One region of the Microbacterium sp. 05T445 genome, then DNA from elsewhere that is predicted to be linked to it. Evidence: predicted binding sites of a transcription regulator. Region 1 holds the regulator's gene; the other holds the start of a gene.
What was found. Region 1 encodes HrcA, which represses chaperone genes, less so after heat shock. Its sites were predicted from a motif close to TTNGCACTCGNNNNNNNCGAGTGCNAA; they were not measured.
Positions count from the first base shown of each region.

Region 2: a site for HrcA is predicted at 1,560-1,586, ahead of groL (chaperonin GroEL). Genes of this name have one in related genera too.

Region 1 covers NZ_JBFTKJ010000002.1:1,402,757-1,409,921, forward strand. The annotation lists gene lepA (translation elongation factor 4) at 1-971, shown strand, start outside; gene AC1DDU_RS16110 (AAA family ATPase) at 996-1,733, opposite strand; gene AC1DDU_RS16115 (DUF1990 family protein) at 1,841-2,491, shown strand; gene hemW (radical SAM family heme chaperone HemW) at 2,499-3,716, shown strand; gene hrcA (heat-inducible transcriptional repressor HrcA) at 3,851-4,891, shown strand; gene dnaJ (molecular chaperone DnaJ) at 4,944-6,059, shown strand; gene AC1DDU_RS16135 (16S rRNA (uracil(1498)-N(3))-methyltransferase) at 6,063-6,800, shown strand; gene AC1DDU_RS16140 (HIT domain-containing protein) at 6,853-7,165, shown strand, end outside.
Region 2 covers NZ_JBFTKJ010000001.1:364,292-371,456, forward strand. The annotation lists gene groL (chaperonin GroEL) at 1-1,523, opposite strand, end outside; gene AC1DDU_RS01650 (cold-shock protein) at 1,711-1,911, opposite strand; gene AC1DDU_RS01655 (LytR C-terminal domain-containing protein) at 2,042-2,611, opposite strand; gene AC1DDU_RS01660 (DUF3263 domain-containing protein) at 2,692-2,940, opposite strand; gene AC1DDU_RS01665 (DUF2332 family protein) at 2,950-3,972, opposite strand; gene msrB (peptide-methionine (R)-S-oxide reductase MsrB) at 4,093-4,503, shown strand; gene AC1DDU_RS01675 (nitroreductase family protein) at 4,503-5,039, shown strand; gene AC1DDU_RS01680 (GNAT family N-acetyltransferase) at 5,076-5,603, opposite strand; gene AC1DDU_RS01685 (class II fructose-bisphosphate aldolase) at 5,600-6,451, opposite strand; gene AC1DDU_RS01690 (1-phosphofructokinase family hexose kinase) at 6,448-7,165, opposite strand, start outside.

The sequences.
Region 1 (7,165 bases):
CCGCCACGCAGGCGCTCCCGGGATACACCGACCCGAAGCCGATGGTGTTCTCGGGCATCTACCCGATCGACGGCAGCGACTACGCCGACCTCCGGGAGGCGCTGGACAAGCTCAAGCTCTCGGATGCCTCCCTGCAGTACGAGCCCGAGACCTCGGTCGCCCTCGGATTCGGGTTCCGCTGCGGCTTCCTGGGCCTGCTGCACCTGGAGATCATCACCGAGCGCCTGGCGCGCGAGTTCGACCTCGATCTCATCACGACGGCGCCGTCGGTGACCTACGAGGTCATGACAGACACCGGCGAGACGGTGACCGTCACGAACCCCAGCGAGTACCCCGACGGGCGCGTGGCGGAAGTGTCCGAGCCCGTCGTCAAGGTCGGCATCCTGCTGCCGAAGGACTACGTCGGCACCGTCATGGAGCTGTGCCAGTCGCGGCGCGGCACGCTCCTCGGGATGGACTACCTCAGCGAGGACCGCGTCGAGCTGCGGTACAACATGCCGCTCGGCGAGATCGTGTTCGACTTCTTCGACCACCTGAAGTCCAAGACGCAGGGCTACGCCAGCCTCGACTACGAGCCCGCCGGCTCCCAGACCGCCGACCTCGTCAAGGTCGACATCCTGCTGCAGGGCGAGAAGGTCGACGCGTTCAGCTCGATCGTGCACCGCGAGAAGGCCTACGCGTACGGCACGATGATGACCGAGCGGCTGCGCAAGCTGATCCCGCGTCAGCAGTTCGAGGTGCCGATCCAGGCCGCCATCGGCGCACGCATCATCGCGCGCGAGAACATCCGCGCGATCCGCAAGGACGTGCTCGCCAAGTGTTACGGCGGCGACATCACCCGCAAGCGCAAGCTCCTCGAGAAGCAGAAGGAGGGAAAGAAGCGCATGAAGATGGTCGGTCGCGTGGAGGTCCCCCAGGAGGCGTTCATCGCCGCCCTCTCGGGAGACGTCGAGGGCAAGGGCGCGAAGTAGCGTCCGCCCGGGCCGTGCGCCCGATCACGCCAGCAGGTGTCGCAGGTACCGTTCCGGCGCCGACAGGTATGAGCGCCAGTGCGAGACCAGTTCCAGGTCGTCCCATTCGGCTTGGCGCATGCCCCACGGGCCGAGCTCGATGATGCGCGCGCCGGGGAGCGATGCGAGCACCGGGGAGTGCGTCGCGCACAGCACCTGTCCGCGCTCCTCGGCGATCCGGTGGAGCGTCGAGATGAGCGTGAGGGTCGACGAGAACGAGAGCGCCGCCTCGGGCTCGTCGAGGCAGTAGAAGCCGGGGGAGTCGAAGCGCGTGTCGAACATCGCCAGGAACGACTCGCCGTGACTCATCTCGTGGAAGGCAGGCTCTCCGCGCGCCGAGGGATTCTCTTCGAGATACGTGTAGAACGAGTGCATCGTCTCGGCGCGGAGGAAGTACCCCCATCGCGCGGCGCCTACGCCGCGCTGGATCCGCAGCCAGTCCGACAGCGGCGACTCGGTGGCGCGGGTGCGGTGATGGGCTGAGGCCGACCCGCCCTCGGGTGAGAACCCGTAGGCGATCGCGATGCCCTCGAGCACCGTCGATTTGCCCGACCCGTTCTCGCCGACCAGGAACGTGACCCCTGGGCCGAGGTCGAGGCCCTCGTCGAGCAGCTGAGCGACCGCCGGGATCGTCACCGGCCATCGGGTACGGTCGGCCGGCGCGAGCTCGTCCCGTGCGCGGACGGCCACGACGGGTGGCTGAAGGAAGTCCGCAGCGCGCATTCCGGCAGTCTCGCATGGCCGGCCGACACGCCTGCCGTCGGCCGTGAGCCCAATGCCGGCGGGCGCCTCCCACGAGCCGGTCAGGAGCACCCCTTAGGCTGGTACCCATGCGTCGAGGAACCTTCCGTGACGACACCGTCGACTACGCCGCCGTCGGCGCCACGCAGGCGCCCGATCTGATGCAATATCCGCCGGAGCGCAGCATCCCCGCGGAGGAATCGTGGCGCATCGGCAGTGGCGAGGGCCGCTTCCAGGCCGCGAGCGAGGCGCTGATGTCATGGACCGCGCTCAAGGGCGCGGGACTCGAGGTCACCGACGTCCGGCCCGCGTCCGGGCCGACGTACTCGGGCGTCAGCTTCGACGCCGAGGGCAACCCCGTCGCGCCGAGCCGCTCCGAAGCCGAGCAGCGCTTCGACGCCGAGGGTACGCCGTTCGTCGGGCCCGGCACGACGATCCGCGTCGACGGCCGCGTGAAGGGGCTGCGCGCCGACGCCGAGCTGCGCGTCATCTTCGCTGTCGAGGAGCCCCGGCGTGTCGGTTTCGCGCTCGGCACCGTGAGCGACTCGGTCGTCAGCGGCGAGGAGTCGTTCATGATCGAGTGGTACGAGAACGACGAGGTGTGGTTCACGGTGCGGGCGTTCGACGCTCCGCATGCCGTGCTCTACCGCGTCATCCCGGCGCTCACCAAGCGCCGACGGCGCGAGCTGTTCACCCGCTACCTGCGCGCGATCTCGCCGCTGTACACGACCCCCGCGTGAGGCGCTGATGGGCTCCGCTCTTCCGCTCGGCGAGCCCGTTCCCGCGGACGGATCGCTGCCTTCGGGCACCCGCGTCGACGAGGCGACCGACTTCGGCGTGTACCTGCACGTGCCGTTCTGCCGGGTCCGCTGCGGCTACTGCGACTTCAACACGTACACGTCCTCCGAGCTGCGCGGCGCCCGCCAGGACCAGTACGCCGACACCCTCCTGCGCGAGATCGAGCTCGCATCGGCCGTGCTCGAGCGGGCGGGAGGCAACCGTGCGGCGTCGACGGTGTTCTTCGGCGGCGGCACGCCCACGCTGCTCCCGCCCGGTGACCTGGGCCGCATGCTCCAGGGCGTCCGCGGTGCCTTCGGCATCGTCGAGGGCGCCGAAGTCACGGTCGAGGCGAACCCCGACACGGTCACCCCGGCGGTGGCGGCCGAGCTCGCGGCATCCGGCGTCACCCGCCTGTCGATCGGCATGCAGTCGGCCGTGCCGCACGTGCTGGCGGCCCTGGACCGCACCCACGACCCCGAGAACGTGCGCACCGCCGTGGCGGCCGCACGCGAGGCGGGGCTCGACGTGAGCGTCGACCTCATCTATGGCGCCCCGGGGGAGTCCCTCGACGACTGGCGCGCCTCGCTCGAGACCGCCGCCGCCCTCGAGCCCGACCACCTCTCGGCGTACGCGCTCATCATCGAGGACGGCACGAAGCTGGCCCGTCAGATCCGACGCGGCGAGGTCCCCGCACCGGACGACGACCTCCAGGCCGATATGTACGAGCTGGCCGACGACCTTCTCGCGGGCGCCGGCTACGACTGGTACGAGGTCTCGAACTGGGCACGCGGCGACGCGCATCGGTCGCGCCACAACCTCGCGTACTGGACCGGTTCGGACTGGTGGGGGTTCGGGCCAGGCGCGCACAGCCACATCGCCGGGGTCCGGTTCTGGAACGTCAAGCACCCGGCCGCGTACGCCCAGCGGCTCGCGTCCGGAGAATCGCCGGCGGCAGGTCGCGAGATCCCGGATGCCGAGGCCCGCGCGCTCGAGAGCGTCCTGCTCCGCACCCGCATCCGTGAGGGGCTCCCGGTCGCGGAGCTGCTCGGCGAAGGACGCCACGCCGTCGCCGCCCTCATCGCGGACGGGCTCATCGACGGCCCCGCCGCCGTCCACGGCCGCGTCGTGCTGACCCGGCACGGACGGCTGCTGGCGGACGCGGTCGTGCGCAGCCTCACGGAGTGATCCGTCCACCGCGTACAGGGGTCCTCCTGGGGGTGGAAGACCCGCTCGGGCGTCGCTCGGCGATCCTGACAGGTGCATCGGATAGAATTGGCACTCCAGTCATGCGAGTGCCAGACGCGGCGTGAGGAGGCGGGATGGTCAGCGAGCGGGGTCTGCAGGTGCTGCGCGCGATCGTTCAGGACTACGTCGACACGCGCGAGCCGGTCGGCAGCAAGGCGATCGTCGAGCGGCACGCCTTCGGCGTGTCCGCTGCCACGATCCGCAACGACATGGCGCTGCTCGAGGACGAAGAGCTCATCGTGGCGCCCCACACCTCGTCGGGTCGCGTGCCGACCGACAAGGGGTACCGCGTCTTCGTCGACCACCTGGCCGAGCTGCGCCCGCTCAGCCCCGCGCAGCGCTCCGCCATCGCGTCGTTCCTCGACGGCTCGGGCGACCTCGACGACGTGCTGGTGCGCACCGTGCGCGCCCTCACCCAGCTCACCGGCCAGGTCGCGATCGTGCAGTACCCCTCGTTCGCCCGCGCCACGGTGACGCACGTCGAGCTGGTGCAGCTCGGCGGCGGACGGATGCTGGTGATCCTCGTCACCGACACCGGCCGGGTGTCGCAGCGACTCACGCACGTCGGTGACGACTTCGACGACGCCGACCTCGCCCGCATCCGCGCCGGACTCGGGACGCTGCTGGTCGGCAGGCCGGTGCGCGAGGGGCTGCAGCGCATCGCAGACCGCCTCGGCGCGCGTGCCGAGCAGGCGCCGGCGCACGAGCGCGCCACCGACGAGATCGTGCGCGCCGTGGCCGAAGAGCTCGAGGAGTTCCGCCAGGACCGGCTCGTGATGGCAGGCAGCGCCAACCTCGCTCGGCGCGAGGCCGACTTCCGCGGCAGCATCTACCCGCTGCTCGAGGCGATCGAGGAGCAGGTCACGCTGCTGCGACTGATGGGCGACATGGTGGCCGACGAGCAGGGGCTCGCGGCAAGCATCGGCCGTGAGAACGAGCCGTTCGGCCTGGCGGAGGCATCCGTCGTCGCCAGCGACTACGACGCGACCGGCTCGGTCGCCCGCGTCGGCGTGCTCGGGCCGACCCGCATGGACTACCCCACGAACCTCGCGGCGGTCCGTGCCGTCGCGCGCTACCTCACGCGCATGCTCGAGCAGGACGAGAACTCCCGCTGACGCGGACGCGAACACACGATTCCCGCGGCACTCCCGCGGCAGGAAGGCGAAAGTGGCTGACCACTACGAGGTCCTCGGCGTCTCACGCGACGCCACCCCCGATGAGATCAAGAAGGCCTACCGGCGGCTGGCCCGCCAGCTGCACCCGGATGTGAACCCGGGGGAGGAGGCATCCGAGCGCTTCAAGCTCGTGACCCACGCGTACGACGTGCTGAGCGACCCCGATCAGCGCGCCCGCTACGACATGGGCGGCGGCGACTCGCCCTTCGGCGGCGGCGCCGGCGGCTTCGGCGGCTTCAACGACATCTTCGAGACCTTCTTCGGGGCCGCCGGCGGCGCCCGCGCGGGCCGGCCGCGGTCGCGCCGCGAACGCGGGCAGGACGCCCTCGTGCGGGTGACGCTCGAGCTCGGCGACGTCGTGTTCGGCACGCACCGTGACATCGAGGTCGACACCGCCGTGCTGTGCGAGACCTGCCAGGGCTCGTGCTGCCAGCCCGGCACCAGCCCGGTGACCTGCGACATCTGCCACGGCACCGGCAACGTGCAGCGCCAGGTGCGCAGCCTGCTCGGCAACGTCGTCACCACGCAGCCGTGCAACGTGTGCCAGGGCTACGGCACGACCATCCCGTACCCGTGCGCGACCTGCCAGGGGCAGGGCCGGGTGCGGGCACGCCGCACGGTGTCGCTCGACATCCCCGCCGGCGTCGAGACGGGCCTGCGGCTGCAGCTGCCCGGCTCGGGCGAGGTCGGCCCGGCGGGCGGCCCCAACGGCGACCTGTACATCGAGGTCACCGTGTCGCCCCACGAGGTGTTCAGCCGCGACGGCGACGACCTGCTCGCGACGCTCGAGGTGTCGATGCCCGACGCGATCCTCGGCACCACCACGACGATCGAGTCGCTGGACGGCCCCGTCGACCTCGAGGTGCGGGCGGGCGTGCAGGCCGGCGACATCCTGACGATCAAGGGCCGCGGCATCACGCCGCTGCGGGGCACGCAGCGCGGCGATCTCAAGGTGGGCGTGCACGTCGTCACGCCCACGCGCCTGGACCACAAGGAGCGCGCCCTCATCGAAGACTTCGCCAAGCGCACCAAGGCGCCCGCTCCCAAGCTGGCCGAGTTCCACCAGGGCCTGTTCGCGAAGCTGCGCGACCGCTTCCGGAACGGCTGAGCCGTGGCGCTGCACTTCCTCCTCGACGACGCGCTCACGGCGGTGCCCGGCGATGCGGTGACGCTCACCGGGTCCGAGGCGCATCACGCCGCCACGGTGCGACGGGTGCGGGTCGGCGAGCAGATCACGCTCGGCGACGGGCGCGGCGCGTGGCTCACCGGCGAGGTCGAGTCGGTGGGGCCGCGCGAGGTGGTCGTGCGCATCGCGGGACGGACGGATGCCGAGGCTCCGCGTCCGCGTCTGGTGCTCGTGCAGGCGCTGGCCAAGGGCGATCGCGACGAGCTCGCGGTGCAGGCGGCGACCGAGCTCGGGGTGGATGAGATCGTGCCGTGGCAGGCGGCCCGCAGCGTGTCCCGGTGGGATGCGGCCAAGGCGGCCAAGGGCCGTGCCCGGTGGTCGACGATCGTGCGGGAGGCCGCCAAGCAGGCCCACCGCGCGTGGGTGCCCGAGGTCGCCGAGCTCGCGACGACCGGGCAGCTCGCGCGCCGGGTGGCGGCATCCGTCGTCCTGGTCCTGGAGCCGACGGCGACCGACCGACTGAGCGCGCTCGCCCTCGACGCCGGCGACGAGCGGGACGTCCTGCTGATCGTCGGGCCCGAGGGCGGCATCGCCGCCGAGGAGCTCGATGCGCTGGCGGCCGCGGGCGCACGCCTCGTGCGGCTCGGCGACACCGTGCTGCGCACCTCGACGGCGGGTCCGGCCGCTCTGGCCGTGGTGAGCACGGCGCTCGGGCGCTGGTGACCGGGCACGTGGCGACCGTCCTCGCACGGGGCCGCGTCGGTAGACTTGCGGCATGACCGATCCCTCGATCTTCACGCGCATCAGAACGGGCGAGATCCCCTCCGAGATCATCGCGGAGACCGAGAACGCGTTCGCGATCCGCGACATCGCCCCGAAGGCGCCGGTGCACCTCCTGGTGATCCCGAAGACCGAGCAGTACCGCAACGTCGTCGAGCTCGCGGCAGGGGATCCCGCCCTCATGGCCGAGGTCGTGGGGCTCGCGAACACGGTGGCCGCAGAGCATTCCGACGGCGACTTCCGCCTCGTGTTCAACACCGGCCCGAACGCGGGCCAGACCATCTTCCACGTGCACGCTCATGTGCTCG
Region 2 (7,165 bases), on a different contig from region 1:
ATCGACGCGGCGTTCTGCAGCGCCGAACGGGTCACCTTGGCGGGGTCGATGATGCCCTGCGCGAACAGGTCACCGTACTCGCCCGTGGCGGCGTTGAGGCCGTGGCCCGCGGGGAGCTCCGAGACCTTGTTGGCCACGACGCCCGGCTCGAGACCGGCGTTGAGGGCGATCTGCTTCAGCGGAGCCTCGATCGCGACGCGGACGATGTTCGCACCGGTCGCCTCGTCGCCCGTGAGCTGCAGCGAGTCGAGAGCCTTGCGGCCCGACTGGATGAGCGCGACGCCACCACCGGGGACGATGCCCTCCTCGACGGCCGCCTTCGCGTTGCGCACGGCGTCCTCGATGCGGTGCTTGCGCTCCTTGAGCTCGACCTCGGTGGCCGCGCCCGCCTTGATGACGGCGACGCCGCCGGCGAGCTTGGCGAGGCGCTCCTGGAGCTTCTCGCGGTCGTAGTCGCTGTCGGTGTTGTCGATCTCGCGGCGGATCTGGGTCACGCGACCCTCGATCTGGTCGGCCTCGCCGGCACCCTCGACGATCGTGGTCTCGTCCTTGGTGACGATGACCTTGCGCGCACGGCCGAGCAGGTCGAGGGTGGCGTTCTCGAGCTTGAGACCGACCTCCTCGGTGATGACCTGGCCACCCGTGAGGATCGCGATGTCCTGCAGCTGCGCCTTGCGGCGGTCGCCGAAGCCGGGAGCCTTGACGGCGACCGACTTGAAGATGCCGCGGATCTTGTTGAGCACGAGCGTCGCGAGAGCCTCGCCCTCGACGTCCTCGGCGATGATGACGAGCTCCTTGCCGTCCTGGATCACCTTGTCGACGACGGGCAGAAGGTCCTTGATGTTCGAGATCTTCTGGTTCGCGATGAGGATGTACGGGTCCTCGAAGACCGCCTCCTGGCGCTCCGGGTCCGTGACGAAGTAGGGGTTGATGTAGCCCTTGTCGAAGCGCATGCCCTCGGTGAGCTCGAGCTCGGTGCCGAAGGTCTGCGACTCCTCGACGGTGACGACGCCCTCCTTGCCCACCTTGTCGATGGCCTCGGCGATGAGCGCGCCGATCTCGGGGTCGGCGGCAGAGATCGACGCCGTGGCGGCGATCTGCTCCTTGGACTCGACCTCCTTGGCGGACTCGAGCAGCTCGGCGGTGATGGCGGCGACGGCCTTCTCGATGCCCTTCTTGAGCGAGATGGGGTCGGCGCCGGCCGCGACGTTGCGCAGGCCCTCGCGCACGAGCGCCTGGGCGAGGACGGTCGCGGTGGTGGTGCCGTCACCGGCGACGTCGTCGGTCTTCTTGGCGACCTCCTTGACGAGCTCCGCGCCGATCTTCTCGTACGGGTCGTCCAGCTCGATCTCCTTGGCGATGGAGACACCGTCGTTCGTGATCGTGGGGGCGCCCCACTTCTTCTCGAGCACGACGTTGCGACCGCGCGGGCCGAGCGTCACCTTGACGGCATCGGCCAGCGTGTTCAGGCCGCGCTCGAGGCCGCGACGGGCCTCCTCGTCGAAAGCGATGATCTTTGCCATGTGTGTGTCGTCCCTCCGGAACGTTGGCTTGGGGTGTTAGCACTCAACAAACACGAGTGCTAAATCATTCTGGCACTCGACCCTATCGAGTGCAAGCCGCGAGAGGGATGCCGAAACACAGCGAGACGGGATGCCTGGCGGCATCCCGTCTCGTTCATCGGTCGGCGTCGCGCGCCGACGCGTGGGCTCAGACGACGCGCACGGACTCGGCCTGCGGGCCCTTCTGGCCGGAGCCGACCGTGAACTCGACGGTCTGCCCCTCCTCGAGGACGCGGAAGCCCGACATGTCGATGTTCGAGTAGTGGACGAACACGTCCTGGCCGTCGGCGACGGTGATGAAGCCGAATCCCTTCTCGGCGTTGAACCATTTGACGGTGCCCTGGGTCATGCGTTTCTCCTGTTGCCGGCGGTGCAGGGCTTCATCGTATGCAGGGCGATGGACGGCGCAGCCGGGTTTCGTCACTTGTTGACACGCAGGCACACAAGTGTTTACCGGCGTGAAACACGGGTCGGTGCGCTCAGGGAGTCGGCGCGGGGGTCTGCCCGGCGGCCGTGCGGTCGAGGCCGATCACGACGGTCAGCTGCGGCACGTCGGGCGACGTCGGCGGGTACGCCTCGCTCTGCTCGGTGGCCGCACCGCCGATGACCTGCGCCAGGCCCTTCGCGGCGGCTTCGTCGGCGGGGTTCACGTAGAACACCGTGGTGGTCGGGAAGTCCTCCGAGCCGGCTTCGCCTGCGGTGACCGCGTCAGCGGCCCATCCGGCTCCCACCACGACCTCCTTCATCTGCGTGGCGAGTCCCTGCTCGGGGGTGGCGTTGAGGATCATGACCTCGTAGGACTGGTCGATCACCGGCGTGACCTCGGGCGTCGGCTCGACGGTCGGCGTCGGCGTCGGCACGAGCTCGATGCGACCCGAGGCCAGCAGGGTGCCGAAGATGCCGACGGCGACGAGCACGACGGTGGCCACTGCGGCCCACAGGAACACGAGCCAGCCGCGCATCCGCGGGTTCTCCGCCCGGTGCGCGCCGACGCGGTCCGTCTCCGGTACGTCGTCGAAACGATCCCGGGGGAAGGTGGAGGTCGGCACCCGACGATGTTACCCGGCCGAACCCGTGGGTTCCGTGCGCGACAGCCGGGTACGCGATACCGCGAGCGCGGATGCCGCGCTCAGCGCGCGTCGGCCGCGCGCGCGGCCCGCTCCTGCAGGCGCTCGTCGCGAAGGCGGCGGAGACGCTTGACGAGCATCGGGTCGTGCTCCTGGGCGGCCGCGGTGTCGATGAGGCGGCCGAGCAGCTGGTAGTACCGCGCCGGCGACATGCCGAGGTCGGCGCGGATCGCCTCCTCCTTGGCCCCCGCGTGGCGGCGCCACTCGGCCTCGAAGTCGAGGAGGGCGCGATCGCGGTCGGTCAAGGGCACCCGTCCACGCTAGCCCGCGGCATCCTTCCGTCCCGCCTGCGACGCGCGCCAGTGCACGAACGCGCCCAGCGGATCGGCCGCGGCCAGCGCCTCGCCGTCGCGGCCGAGCACGAAGCCGCCCCACGTGGCGGGGTCGACGGGCGGATGCCACCACTCGTGCAGTCCTGGAGGGTCGATCGTGATCCACACGGCGTCGAGGGCGCGCACCGCGGCGACGAGGCGCTCGCGGCCCACGCGCGGGATGTGCGGCAGCACGCCGGGCGTCGTCACGACCAGCGTCGCGTCACGCGGTGCGCGCGCGGCGACGTCCGCCAGCACGGCCGGCTCGGACGCATCGCCGGCGAACAGGAGCGGCGGGTCGGCGGCGACGATGTCGAGGGCCGCGGCGATGCGGGCTTCACGCCCGGCCTCGCCCGGCCACACCAGGCTGGTGAGGAAGCGCCGGTCGCCGTCGTCCGCGGCATCCAGCGGCTCGAGGTCGATGCCCGCGCGCCACACCACGTCGGGCATCCGCAGCGGCGCGCGCCCGCTGACCTCGCACTCGAGCACCACGGTCGACTCCCCGCTCGGCGGATCCAGCGCGACGACCTCGCCACCCGCGCGGTACCGGTAGGAGTAGCGATCGGGGTACAGGCACAGCCCCGCACTGGCACCGAGCTCGAGCAGCGCGATCGGCCCCTCGACGCTCGCCAGGGCAGGGAGCAGCGCCGCGCAGCGCTGCGGCTCGTTGGTCTGCAGGCGCCGGCGGGATGCCTCGACCACGACGTCGGCGGCATGGTCCCGCACCCACGCTGCCCACGCCGGGTAGGTTCCCTCGGGCGCCCCGAGCATGCGGGTGACGGCGAACACCAGCGGCGGCTGCCGGTGCGTGGCGGGGATCCCGGCGAGGATCCGCGCGACCGCGCCGTCGGCGGCGACGCCGGCGGCCCAGTCGGCGTAGAGCGCCGACCGACCGGGCGCCTCGTCGCGGGCGAACCGGCCGTAGCGCTCCGCGACGGCGGTGGCCTCGGCATCCGGGCTGGCGTCTGTCACCCGGCCATCCTCGCGCACCCCACGCACGGTTTCGCGGCAGACGTTCAGACGCGCGCGCCCCCGCTGCGACCGGCTGCGGTTGAATGGAGGGTGCCGCACGCGCGGCCGAGGAGGATCCCCATGACCTACGCCGTCGACAAGAGCGATGCCCAGTGGCGCGCCGAGCTGAGCCCTGACCAGTACGCGGTGCTGCGCGAGGCGGGCACCGAGCGCCCGTGGACCGGCGAACTGCTCGACGAGCAGCGCGCCGGTCTCTACACCTGCGCGGCATGCGGGGCCGAGCTGTTCCAGAGCGGGACGAAGTTCGACTCGCACTGCGGATGGCCGAGCTTCTACGAGTCGATCCGTCCGGAGGCCGTCGAGCTGATCGAGGACGACAGCCACGGCATGGTGCGCACCGAGGTGCGCTGCGCGAACTGCGGCTCGCACCTCGGCCACGTCTTCCCCGATGGGTTCGGCACCCCCACCGGCGACCGGTACTGCATGAACTCGATCTCGCTGCAGTTCACCCCCGGGCAGGACACTGCCTGATGCCCGGTGCCCGTGAGGCCGCGCTGGCGCGACGGTCGTGGTCGAAGGTCACCGACGACACGCCGACCACCGACGAGCTGCTCGCGCTCGTCGCGGCCGCCGGACGGGTCGCCGACCACTCGTCTCTCGCGCCGTGGCGGCTGATCGAGCTGCGCGGCGCCGACCGCGAACGACTCGGCCGGGCGATCAACAAGGCCGACGGCGAGAAGGGCTCGTCGTCCAAGCCGCTGCGCGCACCGCTGCTCATCGCCGTCGTCGCGAGCTACCGCAAGAGCCACAAGGTGCCGCGCTGGGAGCAGGAGGCGGTCGCCTCCGGCGTCGCGCACACGCTGAGCCTGCTTCTGGACGAGGCCGGGTGGGGCGTCATCTGGCGTACCGGCCACTACACGCGGGCGAAGGCCGTCGCCAAGGCGCACGGCCTGAAGAAGAACGAGGAGCTCCTGGGCTGGCTGTACGTCGGCGGCAAGCCGGCGGGCTCGCGCGAGGGACGCCGCAAGCCGGTGGACGCGAAGAAGTTCGTCAGCCGGATGCCGTGACCCCGTGCTGGGTCGTACCCGAGCGGATCGCGCCGCTCACGGTGCCGGAGCGGCCCCGATGAGCGGGCGCGTGTACACCGCGTAACGCACCGGCGTGCCGTCGGAGTGGCGGTCCGTCGCCGAGAGCACCTCGCCGTGGAAGCGGAACCCGCAGCGCTCCGCCACGCCCACCGACGCGACGTTGTCGGGCTCCGTCCGGATCACGGCACGCGTTCCGACCCCGTCGGCACTCAGCCGATCGCACAGCAGCAGCACCGCGGCGGTGGCCAGCGACCGGCGCCGGGCCCACGGATGCACGGCGTACGAGATGTTGACGTCGCCGGGTCCGGGGAGGTCGGCGAGGTCGGGATCGAAGTCCACGTAGCCCGCCAGCCGGCCGTCGAGCCACACGCCGAACCCGCGCTTGCCCACCCCGCGCCGCGCGTTCTCGGCGAGCATCGCGAAGTGCCGCCGGGTGGTCTCGGCGGTGCCGCGTCCTCCCGTGAGCCAGTGGATGGTCTCGTCGTCCTCGCCGGCGTTGTGGGCGTCGACGTCGGCGTCGGCGAGAGGCCGCAGCTCGATCACGGCACGCGTGCGAGGTCGCCGGCGAAAAGACGCAGCATCCGCTCCGCCTCCGCCGCGACGGCCGCGCGCCCTTCGCGCACGTAGCGGCGCGAGTCCACGAGGTTCGGATCGGCATCCAGCGCGTCGCGCACCGCGCGCGTGAAGCAGCCGTTCAGGTGCGTCGACACGTTCACCTTGGCCATGCCGGCCGAGATCGCCTGCACCAGGACGTCGTCGGCCACGCCCGACGAACCGTGCAGCACGAGCGGGACATCCAGCGCCGCACGGAGGCGGGCGATCAGATCCACGTCCAGCTGCGCCGTGCGCGCCGTCATCGCGTGGGACGACCCCACGGCGACCGCGAGCGCATCCACGCCGGTGGCGGCCACGAACGCGCGTGCCTCGTCGGGATCGGTGCGCACGCCGGGAGCATGCGCGCCGTCCTTGCCGCCGATCTCGCCGAGCTCGCCCTCCACCGAGGCGCCGGCCGCGTGCGCCCCGGCGACCACCCGCGCGGTGGCCGCGACGTTCTCGTCGTACGGCAGACGGGAGGCGTCGAACATCACCGAGCCGAAGCCGAGGTCGATCGCCTCGCTCACCAGATCCTCTCGCTCGGCGTGATCGAGGTGCACCGCCACCGGCGCCGACGACGCCTCCGCCAGCGCGAGCGTCGCCTGCGCGATGGGCGCCAGACCGCCGTGATAGTCGGCGCAGTTCTGGGAGATCTGCAGGATCACCGGCAGCCGGGCGTTCTCGGCCGCGCGCACGAGCGCCTCCGCGGTCTCGAGGTGCACGACGTTGAAGGCGCCGACCGCGGACGAGCGCGCTGCGGCGTCCGCGACGAGGTCGCGGCTGAGGACGAGGGTCACAGGGTCTCCGGAGGGTAGGGCCGCACGACGATCCGTCCGGCGAATTCGGCGTGCCGCGGCGAGATCGCCCCGGCGACGGGTTCGAGCACGGCTGCGGCCGACCACGCCACCGCTGCGCGCAGCAGCTCTTCGGGCGCGGTCGCTCCGCGGGCCAGGAGGACGGATGCCGCGGCCACCGCCGCGTCGCCGGCGCCGGTCGGGTTGCCCGCCAGCACCTCCGGCAGCCGGGCGTGCAGGGCGGCACCGTCGGCGCTCACCGCCAGCATGCCGTCGGCGCCGAGCGAGACGAGCACGAGGCGCGTGCCGCCCCCGAGGAGCGCGCGGGCGGCCGCGAGCTCGTCGTCGACGCCGGTCGCCTCGGCGAGCTCGGCGCGATTGGGCTTGAGCACGGTGGCCCCTGCCCGCGCCGCCGCGAGCAGCGCGTCGCCCGAGCTGTCGACGATCGACGGGATGCCGCGCTCCTGCGCGATCCGCACGAGCGCTTCGACGAGAGCGACGGGCATCCCCGGCGGGAGGCTTCCCGACACGACGAGCGCTCCGGCATCCTTCGACGCCGCGACCACGGTCTGCTGCAGCTCCTCGCGTGCCGCGGGGCCGGGGTCCGCGCCCCGTTCGTTGAAGATCGTCGCGTCGCCGGTGTGCTCGTCGACGATCGCGATCGTGCGTCGGGTGGCGGCATCCGACGGCACAAGCCGATGCGGGACGCCCGACGCG